Regions from separate parts of the Clostridium sp. LIBA-8841 genome, predicted to be linked through region 3. Evidence: riboswitches for the same ligand, from Rfam matches in the RefSeq annotation. Region 3 holds a riboswitch; each other region holds the start of a gene.
What was found. Region 3 has a riboswitch for cobalamin ahead of AC2A4K_RS08310 (ABC transporter substrate-binding protein). Riboswitches for the same ligand answer to the same signal wherever they lie in the genome.
Positions count from the first base shown of each region.

Region 1: another riboswitch for cobalamin. It lies ahead of AC2A4K_RS09075 (sirohydrochlorin cobaltochelatase); the one in region 3 lies ahead of AC2A4K_RS08310 (ABC transporter substrate-binding protein).
Region 2: another riboswitch for cobalamin. It lies ahead of AC2A4K_RS01240 (energy-coupling factor ABC transporter permease); the one in region 3 lies ahead of AC2A4K_RS08310 (ABC transporter substrate-binding protein).

Region 1 covers NZ_CM173488.1:2,057,018-2,065,015, forward strand. Annotated here, with positions in the region: gene AC2A4K_RS09050 (cobalt-factor II C(20)-methyltransferase) at 1-462, opposite strand, end outside; gene cbiT (precorrin-6Y C5,15-methyltransferase (decarboxylating) subunit CbiT) at 462-1,055, opposite strand; gene cbiE (precorrin-6y C5,15-methyltransferase (decarboxylating) subunit CbiE) at 1,075-1,686, opposite strand; gene cbiD (cobalt-precorrin-5B (C(1))-methyltransferase CbiD) at 1,714-2,811, opposite strand; gene AC2A4K_RS09070 (precorrin-8X methylmutase) at 2,830-3,459, opposite strand; gene AC2A4K_RS09075 (sirohydrochlorin cobaltochelatase) at 3,460-4,296, opposite strand; cobalamin riboswitch at 4,423-4,605, opposite strand; gene AC2A4K_RS09080 (3D domain-containing protein) at 4,828-6,051, shown strand; gene AC2A4K_RS09085 (hypothetical protein) at 6,078-6,386, opposite strand; gene AC2A4K_RS09090 (SH3 domain-containing protein) at 6,727-7,998, opposite strand, start outside.
Region 2 covers NZ_CM173488.1:278,878-286,875, forward strand. Annotated here, with positions in the region: gene nagH (hyaluronoglucosaminidase) at 1-2,213, shown strand, start outside; cobalamin riboswitch at 2,472-2,673, shown strand; gene AC2A4K_RS01240 (energy-coupling factor ABC transporter permease) at 2,961-3,704, shown strand; gene AC2A4K_RS01245 (energy-coupling factor ABC transporter substrate-binding protein) at 3,704-4,012, shown strand; gene cbiQ (cobalt ECF transporter T component CbiQ) at 3,999-4,769, shown strand; gene AC2A4K_RS01255 (ATP-binding cassette domain-containing protein) at 4,784-5,641, shown strand; gene AC2A4K_RS01260 (SemiSWEET transporter) at 5,857-6,126, opposite strand; gene AC2A4K_RS01265 (alpha-glucoside-specific PTS transporter subunit IIBC) at 6,457-7,998, shown strand, end outside.
Region 3 covers NZ_CM173488.1:1,885,668-1,893,665, reverse strand. Annotated here, with positions in the region: gene AC2A4K_RS08320 (ABC transporter ATP-binding protein) at 1-542, opposite strand, end outside; gene AC2A4K_RS08315 (FecCD family ABC transporter permease) at 547-1,578, opposite strand; gene AC2A4K_RS08310 (ABC transporter substrate-binding protein) at 1,565-2,482, opposite strand; cobalamin riboswitch at 2,795-2,969, opposite strand; gene cobD (threonine-phosphate decarboxylase CobD) at 3,055-4,119, opposite strand; gene cbiB (adenosylcobinamide-phosphate synthase CbiB) at 4,116-5,063, opposite strand; gene AC2A4K_RS08295 (histidine phosphatase family protein) at 5,066-5,710, opposite strand; gene AC2A4K_RS08290 (bifunctional adenosylcobinamide kinase/adenosylcobinamide-phosphate guanylyltransferase) at 5,715-6,095, opposite strand; gene AC2A4K_RS08285 (adenosylcobinamide-GDP ribazoletransferase) at 6,109-6,864, opposite strand; gene AC2A4K_RS08280 (bifunctional adenosylcobinamide kinase/adenosylcobinamide-phosphate guanylyltransferase) at 6,848-7,408, opposite strand; gene cobT (nicotinate-nucleotide--dimethylbenzimidazole phosphoribosyltransferase) at 7,456-7,998, opposite strand, start outside.

The DNA of each region.
Region 1 (7,998 bases), 170 kb from region 3:
TACTCTAGCTGCTGGAAGAACAAGTAAAGGTTCATTACCTACAACTAATGTTCTGTCAACTATACTAGCTGCAGCACAGAAAGATGTTATTCCCGGAATAGTTTTTACATGGAAACCATTATCCTCTACATAATTTAATAAATGTATATATGTACTATAAACATAAGGATCACCTATAGTTAAGAAACTTACGTTTTTTCCTTCTTTAAGTTTTTCTAAAATAAAGTCATAAGCCTCTTTAACTTTTAAATCTCTATTCTTCTTTCCCATTGGAAAATGTTTAATAGCTATTTCTGTTCCTTCTTTTATATATTCTTCAGCAGCAGTTAATGCTATACTATCTCCACCTTCCTCTGCACTTGGTGCTACTATAACATCACTATTTTCAATTGCCTTTACCGCTTTTACTGTTAATAATTCACTATCTCCAGGTCCTACACCTATTCCATATAATATTGCCATTAAATTTCCTCCTTAAACGCTTTAACAATAAAAATTGGATTATTGCTAATCATCATGTATGTATTTTCTCTATTTTTACTTATGTTTACTAAAGAAATCTCTGTTTTATATTCTAATTTTTTTAAGATTTCTATAGCATTATATGCATTATTTAAAGTTATGAAGTTTAAAACTAAAACTCCCTGTTCTTTAAGAATTTCATTTGATATATTTATAATTTTTTCAAGTCCCCCACCAGAGCCTCCTATAAATATAGAATCAAATTTTGAAATTTTTTCTTTCTTAATTTGGTTTGAAAGTGATTCCATATGTTCTATAGCATCACCCTCTAATAAAGTAACATTATTACAGTTAAACTTTTTTAAATTCTCTTTAGTTACCCTTATAGCCTCTTCATCTCTTTCTATAGAAAATACTTTTCCATTTTCTATAAATTTAGAGGCCTGAATAGTAATACTACCAGTTCCACTTCCTATATCTAAAAAATTAGAATTTGTATTTAACTCTAATTTACTAATAGTAAGGATTCTAATATCCTCTTTTGTCATAGGACATTTTCCTCTTATAAACTCTGAATCTTTTATAAACTTCATATATCCTCCAAAGGAAAATTTATCTTTCAATTATTATTACAGATAAATCTCCATAATCCTTTTCGCAAATTTCTCTTGGATTTCCAATTGTTATATTTTCATTTTCATAAGAAAGATTTTCTCCAACATATATCGTACATTCTATAGAATTTTCTATTAACATTTTACTTAGTTCATTTGGAGTATTCTTTTTATCAGTTAACCATATAGAAAGTTTGTTTTTTTTGACAACTTCTATAAAATTTTCTTCTCTTCCATGCATACTTCCTACAAATGCATTATTCCAAGATTTATTTACTTTGCATGTTAAATACTGAAAAGAACTTATTCCTGGAATAATAGAAATCTCTCCATAATAATTTTTTTCTATGTAATTTGTAATACCATAAAAGGTAGGGTCTCCTGATGCAACAATTGAAATATCATTCTCTTCATTTTCATTTAAAAAAGCTATTAATTCACTTAAAGTTTTGACCTTTTTAAACTTTTCATCTCTTAAATTATTTAAAAACTTTAAGCTTGAAATTGCTCTTTCAAAACCTACTATATAATCACTTTTTTCTAGTTCCTTAATAACCTTAGGAATTATATAGTCTTTATGGCCTGGTCCTAACCCTAGTATCTTAACCAATAGCCTTCATTCCCTTCTAATTTAAGTTTAATCAAACAAGTTTGAATTTTTAGATTCATATAATAATTTCATTTCCTTTGATCCATAATACATAAGAATATTAAAATTTGCCTCACCGTAAGAGTAAATATCTAATCTCTTTAATACTTTTTCTCCAATTCTCTCATATAACATTGGGAAATCATCTCCAAGAAGTCTTACAGCACCTTCACTTGTCTTTTCTTCTAAAACCTTTTTAACTAGTTCTAAGTCATATCCCATTAAAGTTAACTCTAAAGCTATAACTTCTAATCTTACGTCTGAAACTCTACTATGTGTATTAAAACAGCCAAATGCAATTTTACTTAGTTTTCCTATATGACCTATTATGGTTAAATCCTTTATTCCTTGAGCTAAGGCACACTCTATGGAAAATCCTACATAGTTAGATATGATAACTATATTATCCTTTTTATATCCTCTTTCCCTTAGAAACCTTTCTCCCATATTACCAAAGACAAATACAAGTTCATTATTAGACACTGCTTTTTGCCTTATTTCAATTCTAATAGATTCCTTTAAAGCATCTTCAGACATTGGATACACAATTCCTGTTGTGCCTAGTATTGATATTCCATCAACTATACCCAATCTAGGGTTAAAGGTTTTCTTAGCAATCTCCCTTCCTCTTGGAACGAAAATTGTTATTTTTACTCCTTTATTTTCAGGTAATACACTTAATACTTCCTTCTTAATCATTTCCCTAGGTACTGGATTTATAGCTGGCTGTCCTTTTTCTACAAAGAGCCCATCCTTAGTAACTCTTCCAACACCTTCTCCTCCACAAAGCTCAAATCCTTCTGAAATTTCCTCTGCCTTTGCAAATATAGCTATTCCTGAGGTAGCATCTATGTCATCTCCACCATCTTTTATTATGGAACATGAAACGGAGTTTTTTTCTACTTGTATATCTTGTATTTCTAAACTAAGCTTTATGTTTTTAGGAGTATCTATCTCTATAACTCCTATATCCTTTTTATGAAAAAGCATATATGTGGCCGCCTTAGCTGCCGCCGCTGCACAAGATCCTGTGGTATACCCACATCTAAGTTTTTTTCCACCGCTTTCTACATACATTTCAAACATTTAATATACCTTCTTTTATTACATTTCTCTTTTATAATTCATATAAAGCAATGCATTTATTATGGCTGCTGCTACTGTACTACCACCTTTTCTTCCCTTAACTCTTATATAAGGAATACCTAGTTCATCTAAATCCTCTTTACTCTCACTAGCACCTACGAACCCAACTGGAACAGCTACTATAAGTTTTGGTTTTGCCTTTCCTTCCTTAATAAGTTCTCTAAGTTTAAACAAAGCTGTTGGAGCATTTCCAAAAACAAATATATCTACATTTTCCTTTGCCGCAAGTTCAACACCTGCCATTGAACGAGTTATCTGTTTTTCTTTTGCTAATTTAAACACCTCATCTAAACCAACATAGCATTCAACTGATGAATTTAATTCCTTTAAAGCTCTTTTATTCATACCTGATAAGGCCATTGTTGTATCAGTATATATTTTAGCTCCAGATTTTAAAGCAGAAACTCCAGCTTCTATAGCTCCTTCACTTATTTCAATTAAATCCTCATACTCAAAGTCTGCTGTAGTATGTATAACTCTTTTTACTATTTCTAACTCCTCTTCTGAAAAGTTATGATTTTTCATTTCAGAACCTATTATTTCAAAGCTTCTTTTTTCTATGCCCATAGGACTTTTCATATAATCCATTTATCTCTTCACCTTTCTATGTCTTTTTTTAGTTTCTCCTAAACCTTTATATGTACCATCTATAACATCTTTAACACGTTCTATGTAAAGTTTTCTAAACTCTTCTCTTTCCCCTAATCCTTTTAAAATAACATCAGTTTTAATTCCTTCACTTTCAAGTCTACTCTTCCATGAATCCTCATCTTCTGAAGCCATATCATTTTTAGCATGGTCTCCTGCTACAACCATTAAAGGAATAATAGTCACATTATCTAAATTTTTCTTTTTAACTCTTTTTAAAACATCTGAAAAATTAGGATATCCCTCTACAGTTCCAACAAAAATATCTTCATAGTCTCTATCTAAAACTGATTGAAGACATCCATAAACAGCATTGGAAGGATGTGCGCTTCCATGACCAACTAATATACACGGTCTATTCTCTTCTATTACTTCTTTCATACTATCAACAAAGGCAGAATAGTCATTTGGTCCATCACCAAAACCTTCATAATAAAATATTGGTCTACCAGTTTCTATCTTTTTAAAATGATTTTCATAATTCTTCACCATATGCTTTATATAGTCAAATTCTTCACCTGGCATAATATGAAGTGGTTGCACCACAACTTCTTCATATCCTTCTTCCTCTAACTTTTTTAAAGCATCTTCTGGAAACAGTATATTCATATCATATTTTTCTTTAAGCTTTCTTACTATCATATGTGATGTAAAACTTCTAAAAACATCATACTCTTCAAAACTTTCTTTTATTGAATCTTCTATTTTTTTTATAGAATTATTTAAGGCATCTAAATGACTTGTTCCAAAACTTACAACTAATATAGCTTTTTTCATGTTTCACCTCTAAAAAATTAAAATAAAAAGCATCTGTGTTACAAAGAACCAGATGCTTTAATAAAAAGTAATTATTTTCCAATATAAATATAGGAATCAATAAATACTACATCTTCCCTCCGAAGCTTAGTTCATAATTTTTAGGCAGGTATCCTGACTTAAGGCTTATCCTCATTTCTCCCTTCCCAATTTAAAAAAATCAGTGAGCAATTAGAAACTTGTATCCTATTACAGTAGCGGGGGCTGTAGTGGATTTTAACCACTTTCCCTTTTAATTAGTAAAATTAAACCTAAAAATATAAAATATTATTTTTTTCTTAATTATAATATATAATTTTAATTATTTCAACATAAGACAAATTTCTTATTTTTTCAGATTTATAGTATAATTAAATTGTTAATTTTTTCTTAACATATTTAAATGGGATAAAGGTTAAATTTGTGTTACATTTGACTTTTATGTTATAATTCAGTAATACAGGATGAAATACACTTAAGTTGTGGACAGTTTAACTAAAAGGAGTGTACTTTATGCAAAAAAGAATTTTATCAGCATTAATAGCAATAACTATAAGTATTTCAACGACTCAAGTAGTTTTTGCTGATACAATAAGTGATAAGAAATCAAATATACAAGAAAATAAAGTAAAATATGAACAATTAGATAATGAGGTTATGTCTCTTAATTCTCAAGTATCAAAACTTAACAATGAAATTGAAGAATTAAATGCTAAATTAGCAGATAATCAAACTAAGATGAAAGATACTGAGGAAAACTTAAAAGAAACGGAAAGTAAAGTAAGTACTTTAAAAACCGAAATAGATCAAAAGCAATCTGTTTTAGGTAAAAGAATGCGTGCTATGTATAAAAGCAAAGATTCAATGAACCCACTAGTTTTTCTTATTAAATCTGAAAACTTATCAGATTTAATAACAAGAATAGATGCTTTGGCAAGGGTTACAGCCTTAGATAAAAATCTTATAAATGATCTAGATTCTCAAAAAGATTCTCTTGATCAGGATATAAAAAAATTAGAAAGAGATAAGGCTGAATTAAAAGAATTAAAAAGTTCAACTGAGGAATCTCTTAAAACCCTAGATAGTAAAAAAGTTGAAGAACAAAAGAAAATTGATGAATTAAACAATCAAAAAGAAGCTGTTTTAGGAATAATTAAAGAAAATGAAATGTCTTTAATTTCTCATTCTGTTTCTGTTATAAATTCATCTTCATCAGTCAATGAGCTTGAAAATGCAATAAGCACATTGAATCAATTAATCCCACAACTTAACATCGATTCAGTAAGGGATACAGCTAATAATTCTGTACAAGCTGCCAAAAACAAAATTGAATCCATAAAAGCTGAAGAAGCAGCTAAAAGTATTAGTAACAACTCTCCAGCTAATTCAAATAATAATAATAACAACAATAATACTTCTAACCAACCTAGTGATGGTAACTATAAGAAAACACTTTCCGTTGAAGCTACCGCATATACTGGAGGAACATTAACTGCCATGGGACTTAAACCAGTAAGAGATCCAGGTGGAATAAGTACAATAGCAGTAGACCCTAATGTAATTCCATTAGGTTCAAAAGTGTACATCCCTGGATATGGCTATGCCATAGCATCAGATACAGGAGGAGTTATTAAAGGAAACATAATAGACCTTTATATGAACTCTAATGATGAATGTAAATCTTGGGGAAGACGTCAAGTTACATTACACATAGTTGCCTATCCTGGTGAATGGTAAAATAAAAAAGATAAGACATTTTTGCCTTATCTTTTTTTTAATCTTCCACCAAAATCATTAAAAATTTTCAATAATAAAAAAATTGCTGTAAAGGCTACTATAGCCGTAATAATTGCAATAAAAAAGTTTAATATATCCTTAAAACTTAATCCAACCCCTGTTAGAAAATTTTTAAATTTTATACTTATCTTAAAAAATCCCCACAAAATTAAACTTCCTATAATTCCTACTGAAGCTGCAGTCAATCCAATTTTCGATTTTTTAAATAAACATACTACTCCTATTAAAGCAAATGTTATTATTATGAAAATAAACTTCCAATCTAAAATCTCCAAAGTTTTCATTCTCCTAAACATACTTTCCTTATTATTTTACTTAACAGAAGTAGTAATTATTACTTTATCGATTTAAGCGTTTTAATATTTTTCATTAACTTTATTAACTAACCTAAAGGCATAGTCTTTTAAAAAAATATGTTTTTATTTAATACGAATATTATTATCAATAATATAAACCCAATTACAATTATTGTACTTACTCGTCTTCTCAACACATAATTATTCATTTATTTTCTCTCTTACGCTAAAATTAGCTAAAATAAAAGGAGTATAAAAACTCCCTTTATTTACTACGATTAAATTCTAAATAACAATTAAATTTAGACTTCTATTACCTCTAATTTGAAAATACAGGTACATCAAATGTAAAGTTATTATTTAAATATAAATCTTCATAACTATTCATAATATCAGCTATCTCTGATGCATACCATGTAGTTGTTGCATATTGATGCCATATATTAGATATATTTTGATTATATCTCATTTTATAAAGTGTATTTTGTTCATAGGTTGGACTATGAACATAATTTGCAGAAACAAATGCTGCTGCTCCTTTTATAGCACTTTCAATACTTGTCCAACCTCTATTGTAAGCATAGGTTGTTCCTAATATTAATGCTCTATTAGGAAATGCTGAAGAATTATCCTTAGCTCCTATTCCAAATAAATTATAAACTGTAACAGGTTTAGATAATGGTATCATATGATATCCTACTAATTGACCATAGCTATTATATATAGGCTTACTTTCATCTGCAATTTGAGTAATAGTTACTCCTCTTGCAAGTTTACTTGTTCCATTACCTGTTTCATGTAAACATTGAGCAACTAAATATATAGGATCTATATTATACGATCTAGCAGCATCAACAAAAGCTTGTCCTTGACCAGTTAAAACGCCTTTATTGTTTAACCTGCTACTTAATCCATTTACATTAACAGCCCTAAACCTATCAATTCTTAAGAATTGTAATTTATTAGTAGCCTTCGCTGGGTTTATATATCTCTCAAACTCTGAATATGAATAATTTACTGGGTTACTTCTTTGTTGCATTCTAATATATTCGTCAAGAGATACCCCATATGGTGTTTTTATAGCATCTCCTAAATCTAATTCTGGATTAACATTTGAATTTCCATCAAAAATATTTATATAGCTCTTAGATGCATATGCTTCCTGACCTTTATAATTTATTTTGTAGAACCCATTTTCTTCACCTAAAATTTCAACACTTTCACCACTACTTAAAATTCCAAGAATTTGAGATGATGTATTTGCTTCTTTTCTTACATTTAATCCATTAGAAGCTGTTACAATTCCTGTTTTATTAGTTTCTTCTGGTTTACTTGGTTGTTCTGGTGTTGTATTATTACCTTCATCCTTAACATCTTTAATATATTCTTTAGCTACATAGCCATAGGAACCCTTAAATTCTATTTTGTAGAATGAGCCTTCTTCTCCTACTATTGTTACCTTAGAATTTCCACTTAAGCTTCCTATTACCTTACTACTTGTGCTAGCTCCTTCTCTTACATTTAAAGAACTACTTACATTTACTATTCCTGTCTTTTTGGTATTTTCTGGTTTTTCCGGTTCAGTTGGTTT
Region 2 (7,998 bases), 1.6 Mb from region 3:
AAAATTGGACAACTATTAAGGAGTATAATAAGACTGGTGCTCCAGCTGGTAAGGATGTCATAGAAGAATCCTTTGAAGCTCCTATTTCAGCTAGATATGTAAGACTTACTAATATGGAAAACATCAATAAGTGGCTTACTTTCTCAGAGTTCGGAATAAAGAGTGAAGAATTAGAAAGTACAGGAAACAGAGAGAATGTTTATACCAATACAGAGCTAGATTTATTATCTTTAGCTAAGGAAGATGTAACTAAGTTAATGCCAGTAGATAATATAAGCTTAAATTCAGGGGAATATATTGGTGTTAAATTAGATCGTATTAAGGATTTAAGTAATATTAACCTTGAGGTTTCAAATGATACAGGCTTAAAACTTCAAAGCTCTATGAATGGTGTTGAATGGACAGAGATAACAGATACTAACACTTTAGAGGATGGAAGATATGTAAGATTAATAAATACAGGAAATGAAACTGCTAGCTTTAATTTAACTAAATTTGAGGTTAATTCAACTGAGGTTTATGAGCCATCATTAGTTGAGGCTTATGTTGGTGATACTGGAGCTAAAAAAGCTGTAGATGGAGACTTGAAAACTAGCGTTAAGTTTAATGGAGCTCCTAAATTTGGCGATACTATAGTTTATGATTTAGGACAAGAAATCCAAGTAGACAATTTAAAATATGTTGTATTAGATACTGAAGTTGACCACGTAAGAGATGGTAAAATTCAATTATCTTTAGACGGTGAAACTTGGACAGATGCTATTACTATTGGGGATGGAATAGAAAATGGTGTAGATGACATATATGCTAAACCATTAGAAAATGGTTATAAGCATGGAAATCAATCTGGTGGAATTATTCCAATAGATAGTGCATATGTTGAAGGATCTAATTTAAATCAAAAAGCTAGATATGTAAGAATATTATTTACTGCTCCATACAAACATCGTTGGACTGTTATAAACGAGCTTATGATAAATAATGGGGAGTATATTCCTACAGTAAATGACCCAACTTATGTTTCAAATCCAATTGAAGAAAGAGGATTTACTCCAAATAATTTAAGAGATGGAGATTTAACTAGCTCATATAAACCTAATACTAATAATGGAGAGATAACTGAAGGTAGCATAACTTATCGTCTATCAGAAAAAACTGATGTTAGAAAGGTTACTATAGTTCAAGATGGAAGCTCAATTTCAAATGCTAAGGTTATGGCTAGAGTTGGTGATGGAAGCGAATCTGTAACTGATGAGTGGGTTCAATTAGGCACATTAGGTAATAGCTTAAATGAATTTATAAATCGTGATTATAGTAACATTTATGAAATAAAGATTGAGTGGACAGATGTGGCACCAAATATTTATGAAATAATAACTTTAAATCAAGAGTTTGAATTCCCAGTTAATGATGCATTAAAAGTGAAGTATGATGAGCTTATTGATTTAAGTGGAGATGAATATACTTTAAGCAGTTATGAAGCCTTAAAAGAAGCTTTAGACAATGCAAAAGTTATTTTAGATAATTCTAATTCTTCTCAAAAGAAAATAGATAAGGCTTTAGATAATTTAAATAAGGCAGAAGAAGGGTTAGTTCTTAGAGCAACTGATTTTGAAGCCTTTGATGAAGTATTAGCTTTAGGAAATTCTTTAGTAGAAGATGAGTATACAGCAGAGTCTTGGGCTGTATTCAGTGAAAAACTAGCCCTTGCTAATGAAGCTAATGAAAATAGAGCAGATTATACTCAAGAGCAAATAAATCAAATAGTATCTGATTTAGATGCTTCAATAAAAGCTTTAGTTAAAGAGACTCCAGAAGTTGATAAAGCAGATTTAGAAGCTTTAATTAACCAAGGTAAAGCTTTAGTAGAAGAGGCTGTAGAAGGTTTTGAAGTTGGTGAATATCATAAAGGGGCTAAAGATACTTTAGTAAGTGAAATAAATAAGGCTGAAGAGATATTCAATAATGAAGAAGTCACTCAAGAAGAAATCAATTCAGCTAAAGAAGCTTTAAATAATGCAATAGAAAGATTCAACTCTTTAATAATTGAGGAAAGTACAGGAGACTTCAATAGTAATGGAAAGATTGACATAGGTGACTTAGCAATAGTTTCTAAAAACTATGGAAGTGAGAATGCTTCTTTTGATTTAAACAAAGATGGAGTCGTTGATGAATATGAAATAAGCTTCATAAATCATAGAATATTAAATTAAGGTAATTTATTAGAATAAAATTAAATTTTTAAGTTTAAGGGACTATGAAGATATATTAAACTAATTTTGTAATATTAATCATTAAAAAGATTAATATTGAGATTAGAGTAATGTATCGTCAAAGATAGTCCCTTTTTATTTTTATATCCTTTTTATATTAAGTTAAAAAGCTTATTGTTTAGCTTTAATAATGATTTATTAAATATAGTTTAATTGTAAATCAATTCTAGATAATATATAATGTTAATAGAATGTAAAATTAAATATTTAAAAATAGGTTAAATAGTTATTTAAGTAAATTTATTTATTAAAAGGGAAGTTGGGTTTGAATCCCACGCGGTCCCGCCGCTGTAATAGAGGAGCTTTTTGTATTGTAAGCCACTGAAACATAAGATTTTGGGAAGGTTACAAAAGGTGCTGATACTTGAGCCAGAAGACCTGCCTGTTTTTAAAACATCAGATCCTACGGGAAATAGGAGGTGTTGTGCTTTGGTAAGTTATATTTTTTTAGAATTTTTATAACCTCTTGACTCAATGTCTAGAGGTTTTTATTTTTAGGATTAAAGTTAGCTTAGAGTCAACCTAAATTTAAGCAAAATGCATTTGATTTTAATTTGGACAATCTCAGAGGGAAAATAGGAAAGACTAACAGATTTAAAAGAGACTTTAAGACCTAAGAAATAAAGAAAATCTATTTTATGAAGTGGATATACAAAATAAAAATATAATTTAAGGAGTAGAATTATTATGTCAAAAAAGAATCAAGTATTTATAGGATTTTTGTTAATGTTCTTATTAATACCAAAAAGTGTTTCAGCTATGCATATTATGGAGGGATTTTTGCAACCCAAATGGTGTATAGCATGGGGTGTTATAACAATACCTTTTGTGGTTTTAGGTGTATTTTCTATTAAGAAAAAAGTAGGGAATAATCCAAGATTAAAAATACTATTAGCTATGGCAGGAGCTTATGCCTTTGTTCTTTCAGCTTTGAAACTTCCATCAGTTACTGGTAGTTGTTCACACCCTACGGGGGTTGGTCTTGCGGCAATATTATTCGGACCTACAGCAGCATCAGTCTTAGGACTTATTGTTCTTTTATTCCAAGCTTTACTTTTAGCACATGGGGGACTTACAACTCTTGGAGCTAATACTTTTTCAATGGCTGTTGTTGGACCTTTAGTATCATATGGACTTTATAAATTAGTAAAAAAACTTAATGGACCAACATGGTTAGGAGTATTTTTGGCAGCTGCCCTTGGTGACTTAGCAACATACATGGTAACTTCAATTCAATTAGGACTAGCTTTCCCAGCAGAAGTTGGTGGAATTATGGCATCGGTTATGAAATTCATGGGTATATTTGCTATTACTCAAATTCCTTTAGCTATAAGTGAGGGAATATTAACAGTTATAATATTTAATACTATAGAAAATTATGCAAAAGATGATTTAATGGAACTTAACATTCTTTCAGAGGAGGTAAAATAATGAAAAATAAGAGAGCATTAACTAATGTGATATTAATTTTATTAGTTGTATTTATTACAATCATACCTTTCTTTGTGGCTAAGAATGGTGAGTTCGGTGGATCTGATGATCAAGCAGAAGAAGCAATAACACAAATAGATGAAAATTACGAGCCTTGGTTCTCACCAATATTTGAACCTGCAAGTGGAGAGATAGAAAGTCTATTATTTGCTCTTCAAGCAGCTATAGGTGCAGGAGTAATTGGGTTTGGACTAGGATATCTAAAGGGGAAAAAGAAAGTGAATGAAGAAGTAAATGATAAATATTGATAAATATGCTTATTCATCAAAACTAAAAAATATCAATCCTGCAGAAAAGATATTTTTTGCTCTAATTACTTTATGTGTTTGCTTATGGGCAAATAATTTTATTGTTTCTATGCTTGTAATAGGTCTTATGACTTTTTTAATAACTAAATTAGGAAAGACCAAAATAAATGTTTTTATTAAGTTAATGATGATACCAATAGCTTTTTTAATAATTAGCATTCTAACAATAGTTATAAATTATTCTATGAATAAGGAAAATCTTTTAATATCCTTTAGGTTCTTTAATGGATGGATCGGAGTTTCTAAAGAGGGGATTTTTCAAGGTGTTAATATGTTCCTAAAAGTAATGGGATCTTTAAGTTGCTTATATTTTATATCTTTAACTACACCAATGATAGATGTGATATCAGTATTATCAAAGCTTAAAATACCAAGCTTTTTAATAGAATTAATAAGCTTAGTATATAGGTTTATATTTATAATCTTAGAAACTTCAGAAATGATGTTTATATCTCAAAAATCTAGGTTAGGGTATAGAGACATAAGGACATCATATAAATCTTTAGGAGCTCTTGCATCAACACTGTTTATACGCTCATTTAAGAGAGCTAATGATTTATATACTGCATTAGAATCTAGAGGATATAATGGAGAGCTTAAGGTATTAGAAGAAGAAGTTCAAAGAAGAAACTATATTTATATTTTAGCTATAATTATTAATATGATTTTTATAGGAATAACTATATTTACAAAGTAGAGTAGGAGGATTTTATGGAAGACTATATATTAAAAGTAGAGGATCTTAATTATAATTATTCAGATGGAACTCATGCTCTAAAGGGTATAGATATGAATATAAAAAGAGGGGAAGTAACGGCTATATTAGGAGGAAATGGTGTAGGAAAATCAACATTATTCCAAAATCTTAATGGTATATTAAAGCCTTCTTCAGGAAGGATACTTTTTGAGAATAAACCTATTGATTATTCTAGGAAGGGAATCATGAAGCTTAGAGAATCTATAGGAATTGTTTTTCAGGACCCTGATAATCAGCTTTTTTCAGCTAGTGTGTATCAGGATGTTTCTTTCGGAGCTGTTAATATGAAGCTTCCAACTGAAGCGGTAAGAGAAAGAGTTAATAAGGCATTAAAAAGAACAGGAATAGAGCATTTAAAGGAGAAACCAACTCACTGTTTAAGCTTTGGGCAAAAGAAAAGAGTAGCAATTGCAGGAGTACTAGTTATGGAACCTAAGGTTTTAATACTAGATGAACCAACAGCTGGTTTGGATCCAATGGGTGTTTCAGAGATAATGAAGTTATTAATTGAAATGCAAAAGGAACTTGGCATAACCATAATAATAGCAACTCATGATATAGATATTGTTCCATTATACTGTGATAATGTCTTTGTAATGAAAGAGGGAAAAGTGATATTAAAGGGAAGTCCTAAGGAAGTGTTTGATCAAAAAGATACTATAAGAAAAGTAAATTTAAGATTACCGCGTATCGGACATCTCATGGAGATATTGAAAGAAAAAGATGGCTTTGTATTTGACGAATTATCATTAACTATCGGACAGGCTAGAAAGACAATAAACTCTTGGAAATTTAAATTATTTAAAGATTAGAGCAAAATTAAATATGGGAAATTAACTTAAAAAGGTTTGTATTAAAGTAAGATTTCAAAATAATCATACTTTATACAAACCTTTTATATTAATATTTAAATTGGTATAAATATTAATGTATTCTGAGCGCGTTTTAAGTGGTTAAAGAATTAATTAAAAAACTGGGTAAGTTAAATATTATATTAAAAATGCTATTTTAAACTTATTACAGTAAATTAATTGACTATATTTTCTTTAGTAACACCATCTTTATATTTAATCTTAAAGAATAATATTATTACGGCAAATATAAAAGTACAAGAATTAGCTAATATAACAGCTAAATCATTTATTATAAAGCCATGTATAATCCAAAGAAAAACACCTATTGTGAACATTGAATACATTATAAGAGATATACCTGAGGTATCTTTAGTTTTTATTACCTTTATTGCTTGAGGAATAAAGGATGCTGTTGTTAAAATTGCAGCTAATGAACCTATCATAAAATTTTCTCCTTACCTTTTAAAATTACACCATATAGTAATAATCTATAGATAAGAGCTAGTTTCGTCAATATAATATAGCTGTGAAATTTCACGGCTTTTGGGAAAAAGTTACATGATGATGAAACTAGGAACAGAGTGAGTGAATATTATTGTAAATGTTATCATTGATTGCTATTATTTAATTAACAAATCGTACAAGAAAAGTTCATTTCAATAAATAAATTATGAACTGTACTTGGACTTATAAATATAACTTAAGTATTATGGGTTTCTTAGAATATTTAAGTTAAGGGTAATAATAGGATTTATAAAATGAGGTGGTAAAGGATGATGCAAAAAATTCAACGTTTTGGAGCTGCAATGTTTACACCAGTTTTACTATTTGCTTTTGCAGGTATAACAGTAGGACTATGTATTCTATTCAAAAATCCGGACATAGTAGGACCAATTGCAAACCAAGGTACTTTATGGTATCAAATTTGGACACTTATTGAAGAAGGTGGATGGACAGTATTTAGACAACTTCCATTACTATTCGTTGTTGGTTTACCAATAGCATTAGCTAAAAAGGCTCAAGCAAGAGCATGTATGGAAGCTTTAGTTACATATTTAACTTTTAACTACTTTGTTAATTCAATGCTAACTCAATGGGGTGGATTCTTCGGAGTTGACTTCTCACAAGAGGTTGGTGGAGTAAGTGGATTAACAACCATAGCTGGTATTAAAACATTTGATACTGGTATGATAGGAGCAATCCTAATAGCTGGTATAGCTGTTTGGCTACATAATCGTTTCTTTGATACAGAATTACCAGAGTACTTAGGAATATTCAGAGGATCATCTTTCGTAGTTATGATAGGATTCTTCGTAATGATTCCAACAGCATTTATTATTTGTTTAGTATGGCCAGCAGTTCAAAATGGAATTAATTCATTACAAGGGTTCCTAGCTTCATCAGGAATAGTAGGAGTTTGGATATACACATTCCTAGAACGTATATTAATACCAACAGGATTACATCATTTTATATATGGACCATTTATATTTGGACCAGCCGTTGTAGAAGGTGGAATAGCCACTTATTGGCCTCAACATTTAGCTCAATATGCTATGTCATCTCAAAGTTTAACAGAATTATTCCCAGCTGGTGGATTTGCTTTACATGGTCATTCTAAAATATTTGGTTCTGTAGGTATAGCCTTAGCATTATATGTAACAGCTAAGCCTAATAAAAAGAAAATCGTTGCAGGTTTATTAATACCAGCCACATTAACAGCCATATTAGCTGGTATCACAGAGCCACTAGAGTTTACTTTCTTATTCGTTGCACCAATATTATTCGTTATTCACTCAATATTAGCAGCTACTTTAGCAGCTACAGAATATGCTTTTGGAGTATCAGGTAACTTTGGTGGAGGAATAATTGAATGGGCAGCTCAAAACTGGATACCTCTAGCTCATAACCATTGGCAAACATATTTAATTCAAATAGCTATAGGCTTAAGTTTCACAGCAATATACTTCTTTGTATTTAAATTCTTCATACTTAAATTAAATCTTAAGACTCCAGGTAGAGAAGATGATGATGAAGAAACTAAATTATACACTAAGGCTGATTACAAGGCTAAAAAAGGCGAAGAATCAGGAAATGAAAACAAATCAGGAAAAAGTAAAACAGCTCAAAAAGCTGAAGCGATTTTAGAAGCTTTAGGAGGAAAAGATAACATAGTAGATGTTACAAACTGTGCAACTCGTTTACGTTTAAGTGTAAAAGATGAAAGTAAATTAGCCTCAGATGCAGCATTTAAAGCTGCTGGGGCTCTTGGAGTTGTTAGAAATGGAAAGGCTATTCAAGTAATAATAGGATTA
Region 3 (7,998 bases):
TTTATATAATCTAAAATTTCAATTTGACATTTTAAGTCTAAATGATTAGTTGGTTCATCTAAGAGTAATATATCTGGCTCTTGAGCAAATGCTCTTGCCAAATAAACTCTCTGAAGTTGTCCACCTGATAACTCATTTATTAATTTATCTTTTTCTTCTAATAAACCAACACTTTCAATACATTTTAAAACTATATCCTTATCCTCATTACTAAGCCTTGAAAAAATACCATCTATATGAGCATACCTTCCCAAAGCAACGGTCTCAAATACAGTGTAAGAAAAATATATTTCAGAATTTTGACTCATTAATGCAACTTTTTTAGCTAACTCTTTTCTTTTTATCTTTTTAATCTCTACCCCGTCTAGCTTTATTTCCCCTCTATATTCTATGAGGTTAGCTAAAGCTTTTAAAATTGTGGATTTTCCACACCCATTTGGTCCTATTATAGAAATATTTTCTCCTCTATTAATATTAAAGGATATATTATGTATAACATCATTACCATCATACCCACAGCATAAGTTTTTAACTTCTAGCAAAATATCACCTACTTCTTTTTCCAAAATAAATGTAAGCAAAAAATGGTGCTCCAATTAAAGCCGTAATTGCTCCTACTGGCAATTCTGATGGTGAAATTAATGTTCTTGAAACTAAATCTGTTAGTACCATAAGTGTTCCACCAAGTATAATACACATTGGTATTACTATTTTATGATTAGAACCAAATATTTTTCTAACTATATGAGGAGTTATAAGATCAATAAAGCCTATAACACCACTTAAAGCAACTGCACTTCCAGTTAAAATAGCAACTGAAATAAGTAGTCTTTTTTTTACCTTTTCAGTTTCAACACCTACAGTCTTTGCACTATCTTCTCCAAAACTTAAAATATCCATTTCTTTTGTATATCTTAATACCATAAAGATTCCAATTATAAAAAATGGAAATCCAGCAAAAACATAAGACCAACTCTTCATAGCAAATGATCCCATTTGCCACATAGTAATAGCCTTTATATCCTCACTACATAATGCTGTTATAGTTGTTAACATGGCACTAGTAAAAAGCGATAGAACCATTCCCGCTAATATTACGGTATTATTTGAAAGTCCTCTATCTACCTTATTTGAAAAAATTATTACTGCAAAAATAGTAAAAACTCCACATAAAAATCCTATAATAGGCATAGCTAAATTTCCTATAAAAGGTATTGTTATACCAAGAACTATGTATATTCCAACTCCTAAGGAAGCTCCTGATGAAACCCCTAAGGTATATGGTGATGCTAAAGGATTTTTTAAAATTGATTGGATTACAGCTCCACTAACTGCAAGAGCAGCTCCAACCCCAAAGGCTAATAAAACTCTAGGTAATCTAATTACCCAAATAATTGCTACGTCTTCAGGTTTGATACCAGCTCTAAGTGGAATATCAAAAATCTTATTTCCAACTATAGAAATAGTATCCCATATATTAATATTGGAACTTCCAATAGAAGTTCCAATACAAAGTACTAATAATACTAATGGAATAGATAGTGTTATTAGCAATTTTCTCTTTTTAGATTCCTGCATATTGTTCTGGATAAATATCCTTTGCTATTTGTTTTAAGGCACTTATCACATATTGACTTCCACGTGATGTTGCATTTTTATCTACTAAGAATATTTGATTATCCTTAACAGCAGTTATTGTATTCCAACCTGGACGTTTAGCAATTAAATCTGTTGCATTTTCAATATAATCTTCATTTGTTAAAATTACATCTGGATTTGCTTTTATAACGGCTTCTTCACTTGGTGAAATCCAGCCTTTTTCATTTGCAAATACATTTTCTGCTCCAACTATAGTTAATAAATTATTTAAGAAAGTATCACTTCCAAAGCTATATAAATTTGGACTTGATCCAATTTCAAAGTAAACAGTTTTTTTATCTTTTATAGTTTCACCTATAGCTTTAATTTTGTTTACTTCACTTTTCATTTCATCAACCATTTTGTTTCCTTCAGCCTCTGTTCCAGTTAACTTAGCTAAGAAATTTATATCTTCGTATATTCCATCAATGCTTTCACTAGTTGGAATATATACTACTGGTATTCCAGCATCCTTTAAAACCTTAAATGGGTCTTCTTTACCTTCTCTGTTATGACCTGAAGCTATTATTACATCAGGCTTAAGAGCTAGAATAGCCTCAGCATCTGGATTCCTAAAATCTATTTTAGGTATATCTGGGTTTAATCCCTTTACATCTGCTGAGTATTTATCAACACCTACGATTTTATCACCTAAACCTAAACCTACCAATATTTCTGTATTAGACGGTGCTGTTGACACTATTCTTTCGATTTTTTTCGGTACTGTAAATTCAGTCCCTTCCATATCTTTCATTGTTACCGTTTTGCTTCCACAACCAACCAATAGCAGTAATGACATTACTGTTAAGGTTACTAGGGAAATTACTTTTTTAAAGTTTTTCATGTTTTTCCTCCATTTTTACCTTTGTAATTTCTTAAGTCATATGAAGGATTCCTATTTGATTTTAATTAATGATTTTAATATGTATTTTTTAATATTGCTAAGTATCCCTACAACCTATAAAAGCAAATTTGAAATTTCTTAAATTAAGTTTAAAGCATCACTAATAATCAAATTTTTCTTTCATAAAACTTAACAATTAAATATTTGAGGTTTAAGATTAATACGTAGAAAATAAAAAAACATACCCATTAGAAGGTATGTTAAGTATATTCTGAAAGCGTACGCATCCTATTACCCTACCCTCAGAAGATAATAGTATTCGCATAAAAGGCAGGTATCCCGACTTTGCTTCACCCTCCATCTCGTCTTCCCACATAAAATGCAGTGACATATTGAGATTTTGTCAGCTTCACGGTTACTGAGGTAGTTGAAGATTTTAACTTCATTCCCTATTAAGTGAATTCACACCAATTATGAATCAATCAACTTGATTATATTATTATATTTTATTATTGTCAAACACCTTACCTACTTTAAATTTATCTTTTTATAAGAATAAAAATGTAAATAAGCTATTTTAAAATTTTTGAAAGCGCTTCTAAAAGTTTTTCATTTTCTTCTCTTCTTCTAACTGCAACTCTATAATAACTATTGTCTAAACCTATATAATTATTACAACTTCTTATTATTATTCCTTGTTTAATTAGCTCTTCTCTTAAATTTAATTCTCTGCTTAATTTAAAAAATAGAAAATTAACAGCTCCTTTAAAAACATTAATGTCTTTAAATGCTTTTAATCCATTATATAAAAATTCATTCTCTTTTTTTACGTAAGCTATGCTATCTTTTATATACTTAACTTCTTTTAAGGCTTCTCTTCCAGCATAATCTGCCACTGTATTTACACTCCAAGGAGTAGCAACAGAATTTATTTTTTTTATCATTTCAAAATCTGAGCTTAATCCATAACCTAGCCTTATACCAGGAAAAGCAAAAAGCTTAGTTAATGATTTAACCACAATTAAATTATTAAAATCATCTAGATATTCAATAACAGAGTATTTTTCATTATCCTCAACAAAATCCAAAAATGATTCATCAAAAACAACTTTTACATCCATTTCCTTTGCCTTTTTTAACACTCTTAAAGAAAAATCTTTCTCTATTAAAGCTCCTGTTGGATTGTTTGGATTGCATAAAAATATTATATCTAAATCATCATTTATTTCATCTATAAATCTATTATCTAATGAATATCTATCTTTTAATATGTAATGATTTACTTTGCATTCTAGAGAGTTTAAAGCATCCTCATATTCTGAAAAAGTAGGTGCTATTATAAGAGCATTCTTAGGTTTGATTCCTCTTACTATATTAAAAATCACTTCTGCAGCTCCGTTACCTAAGACTATTTTATCTAAATCTACTTTTTCGAAACTTGAAATTTCTTTTTTAAGCTTATAATAAGTTATATCTGGATATCTTTCTATAGAATTTATTCCTCTAATCATGGCCTCTTTTACTTTTTCAGAGATCCCCATAGGATTTATGTTAGCTGAAAAATCAATGATTTCATTTTCTTCTAACCCATAAATTCTCTTTATTTCTTCTACATTACCGCCATGTCCTAAGTTCATATAATCACCTCTAAGATATATCTAATAATAATAGCTATTAGCATTCCTAAAAAAGAAACTAATCCTAAAATTTTATTAGTATTATAAACATCTGAAATTTCTATTTTCTTTTTAATATCTCCTATAGTTGGTTTTTCTACAAGCTTTCCAAAATAATAGTTTGCTCCTCCAAGCCTTATTCCTAAAGCCCCTGCTACCGCTGCTTCTGGATGAGCACTATTAGGACTTGAATGATTGTATCTATCTCTTTTATATATTTTAAAACTTTCTTTATAATTAAGCCTTAAAATAAATGAAGCTATTACTATAAGGTAAGCTGTCAATCTAGCTGGAATATAATTGAACACATCATCAAGTTTCGCTGAGACGAACCCAAATTCTCTATATTTATCATTTTTATAACCAAACATAGAATCACATGTATTTACTGCTTTATACAAGAAAGCCAAAGGTGCTCCCCCAATTCCAGCAAAAAATAAAGGCGCTATAATTCCATCTGACATGTTTTCAGCAACTGTTTCTACTACAGCTCTTACTATAGCTTCTTCATCTAAATTAGTAGTATCTCTACCAACTATATATGATAATTGTTTTCTAGCTTTAACTATATCTCCTGTATTTAAAATTTTAATTACTTTGAGACCTTCAACTTTAAGCCCTTTTGCTGAAATACAAAAATAAATAAGTATTCCTGATACTAAAGTTCCTAAAATAGGACTAACTAAATTTGCAATATGTACAATCCCTAAAGTTACTCCAAAAGTTATAGCTACTATGAAAAACCATGCAAAAAAACCTGCTAACTTAAGATTTTTCTTAAATACTTTTCTCCAAAGCTTTTCCATACTAGAAGCTAATTTTCCTATATATCTGATAGGATGATATGGATTATTAGGATCTCCTATTATTAGGTCTAAAACATATCCTATTATAATTTTTATCATTTCTAAAACCTTTCTATTATTTCTAGTCTTAGATTATTTTCTATATTTTCTTCAAAATCTAGACTTGAAAATTCTTTTTCTAAATTCTCGATATCTTGTTCAACTTTTAATTTATATCCACCTCCACACTTAGGTTGATAAGTATAAAAGTCTAATCCTTCCTTTTCAAAAAGTTCTAAAATACAAGCTATGCTTCCTCCATGACATACTATTAAAGCTTCCTCTTCTCCCTGTTCTTCTAGCATTAAAAGTAATTTTAAAAATGCTTTTTTCATTCTTTTTTCAAAATCTCTTCTTGATTCACCATTAGGGCAAGAAACTCCTTTACTTTCATCTAGAATCCAATCTAAATACTTCTTATCTTCCTTTAGCATTTCATAAGATTTCAGCTCAAATTCTCCAAAGTTGTATTCTCCAAACTCTTTTACAACTTCATACTTTTCATTTGGATATAAAATATTAAATGTTTCATTAGCTCTCTTTGCTCCACTTGTAAAATTCCTTTTACACTCTGGAAGCTTCACACTCTTTCTTTTTTCCTCTAATTCACTTATTCCTATTTCACTTAAAGGCACATCACTTATTCCACAATAAAGCTTCTTTTCATTACAATAAGTTTTTCCATGCCTAATCAAATAAATTATCATCTTATTATTCACCCTTTAATCTCGTTGGTATTCCAAAAAATATTCTATAAACCTCTTCACTTTCTTTGGATAAAAACTGAAGAACCTTACCTGTCTCTTCTCTCCATAATCTTTCCTCTTTTTTTAAAGGAACTATTCCAGAAGATATTTCATCACAAATTAAAATTTTTCCTTTGAGCTTGTCTTTATTTTCCTTAAAAAAAGCTAAAGATTCTTTTCCTTCTAAGGCATTGAAATAAATTAATCTATCTATTCCACTAATAACTTTTTTAGAGAAGTCTATTTTTTCATTGATACAGTAAAATATCTCCTCTTCTTTTATGCCTAAATTTTCTTTTACATATCTTAACTTACCATTGTAAGCACCACCAAATAAAAGTTTCAAAAGTCTTACCTCCTTAAAGAATTCCTAAAATGAGAATTCCTGTAAATTCCATAAGAACAAGAATATATCCTGCAACGTCTCCATTTATTCCACCTAACTCTTTTCTCACTTTTAAAAGTAAAATAAGAGAAATCGCTCCCATTCCTAAGATAGCAATTAAATAGTTTATTCCAAAAATAAAGAATGTTAATATCGAAACTACTACATAGATTCCTATTAAAATTATTTCATCTATTTTTCCAGTTCCATTTTTAAAAAACTTTCCTAAAGAACTTTCTCCAATCATTTCTTTACTAACAATAAAATAACCATTTATTGCTCTTGATACTATAGGTATAAAAATAAGTATTTTCATATCTATATCCTTCTCTAATAAAGTAAAAACTCCAGAAAACTCAATAATCAGTAATAAAAGAACGGCAATTACTGAAAATGCTCCTACTCTTGAATCTTTTAAAATCCTAAGTTTTTCTTCTTTATCTCTTCTTGAAAGAAGTGCATCTGAAACATCCATGAATCCATCTAAATGCAAAAATCCTGTTAAAAGATAAGGAACTGATAAAATAATAGCTGCCATAAGCATCATAGGCACATTTAGTTTATTTAGTATAAAAAAACTAAAATACCAAAGACATCCTACTATTAAACCTATTAAAGGATAAAGCTTCATTATATGTTTAGCTACTTTATCATCCCACTCATATTTTGGAAGTGGAATAACTGTAAACATGCTTAAAGCCATATTTAAGGCTTTATATAAGCTTTTCATTTTTTAAAACCTCCTTTCCCTTATGAAATATTAAATTTCCAAAGGAAGCTTCTATAACTACATCAGAAAATGCTGCTAAATCACAATTTATTGTTCCTAGTTCTTTTCTGAAAGCTTCTGTGTAAGAATCATATTTGATCCCATCACTAAAAACATAATCTGAAACTATTATTAAATTAGAAACTTTGCTTCCTAAACTTTTTATATGACTTAAAATAATTGAACTAACATTTTCATTAAACTCTTTTCCAACAAACATCTCATTAGTAACTAAAGATGTTAGACTATCTAATAAAACTGTATCATCATTAGAAAATTTATTAAGTATACTATTTAAATTTCTATGTTTTTCAACTGTCTTAAAATCATATTCTTTTCTATTTTCCAAATGATTTTCTATTCTTTTTAAATCTTCCAAATCATAAGGATTCATAGTAGCTAAATAATAAAGACTTCCCTCTTCTCTTTTAGAAAGTTCACTACTATAAAATTCAGCGTAAGATGACTTACTACTTTTAGCTCCTCCAATAATTAAAACTATCATATCAATTAATTTAACTCCATTATTATTTTTATAAGGCTCTCTCTACCTCATTGAACTATATAACACTCTTCTTCCTTTACTTCCTCTAAATAACTATCATCAATATTTCCTTCTTCAAAGGTTGCCATATTATTCATCATGGCAATTGCAAAATCAACAACTGAAAATGCAATTGGACAACCACTACCTTCTCCAAGTCTCATATTAAGATCTAGCATAGGATTTAACCCAAGTTCTTTTATAGCAAGGTTATAACCTATTTCTTCTGATTTATGAGAAGTAAAACAAAACTCCTTAACTAAAGGGTTTAATTTACTAGCTAAAAGTGCTGCTACAACTGATATAAAACCGTCTATTACAACAGGAATTCTATAATAAGCCGCTCCTATAAACACTCCAGCCATGGCTCCAATGTCATATCCTCCAACTTTTGAAATAATATCAATAGGATCCATAGTATTAATATCATGCTTTTTTATAACTTCTTCTACAATAGTTTTTTTCTTTTCAAAAGATTCGTTGTTTATTCCGCCACCTTTTCCTACTACTTGAGAAGTCTCACATCCAATAAGGGCTTTTAGGACGGCTGC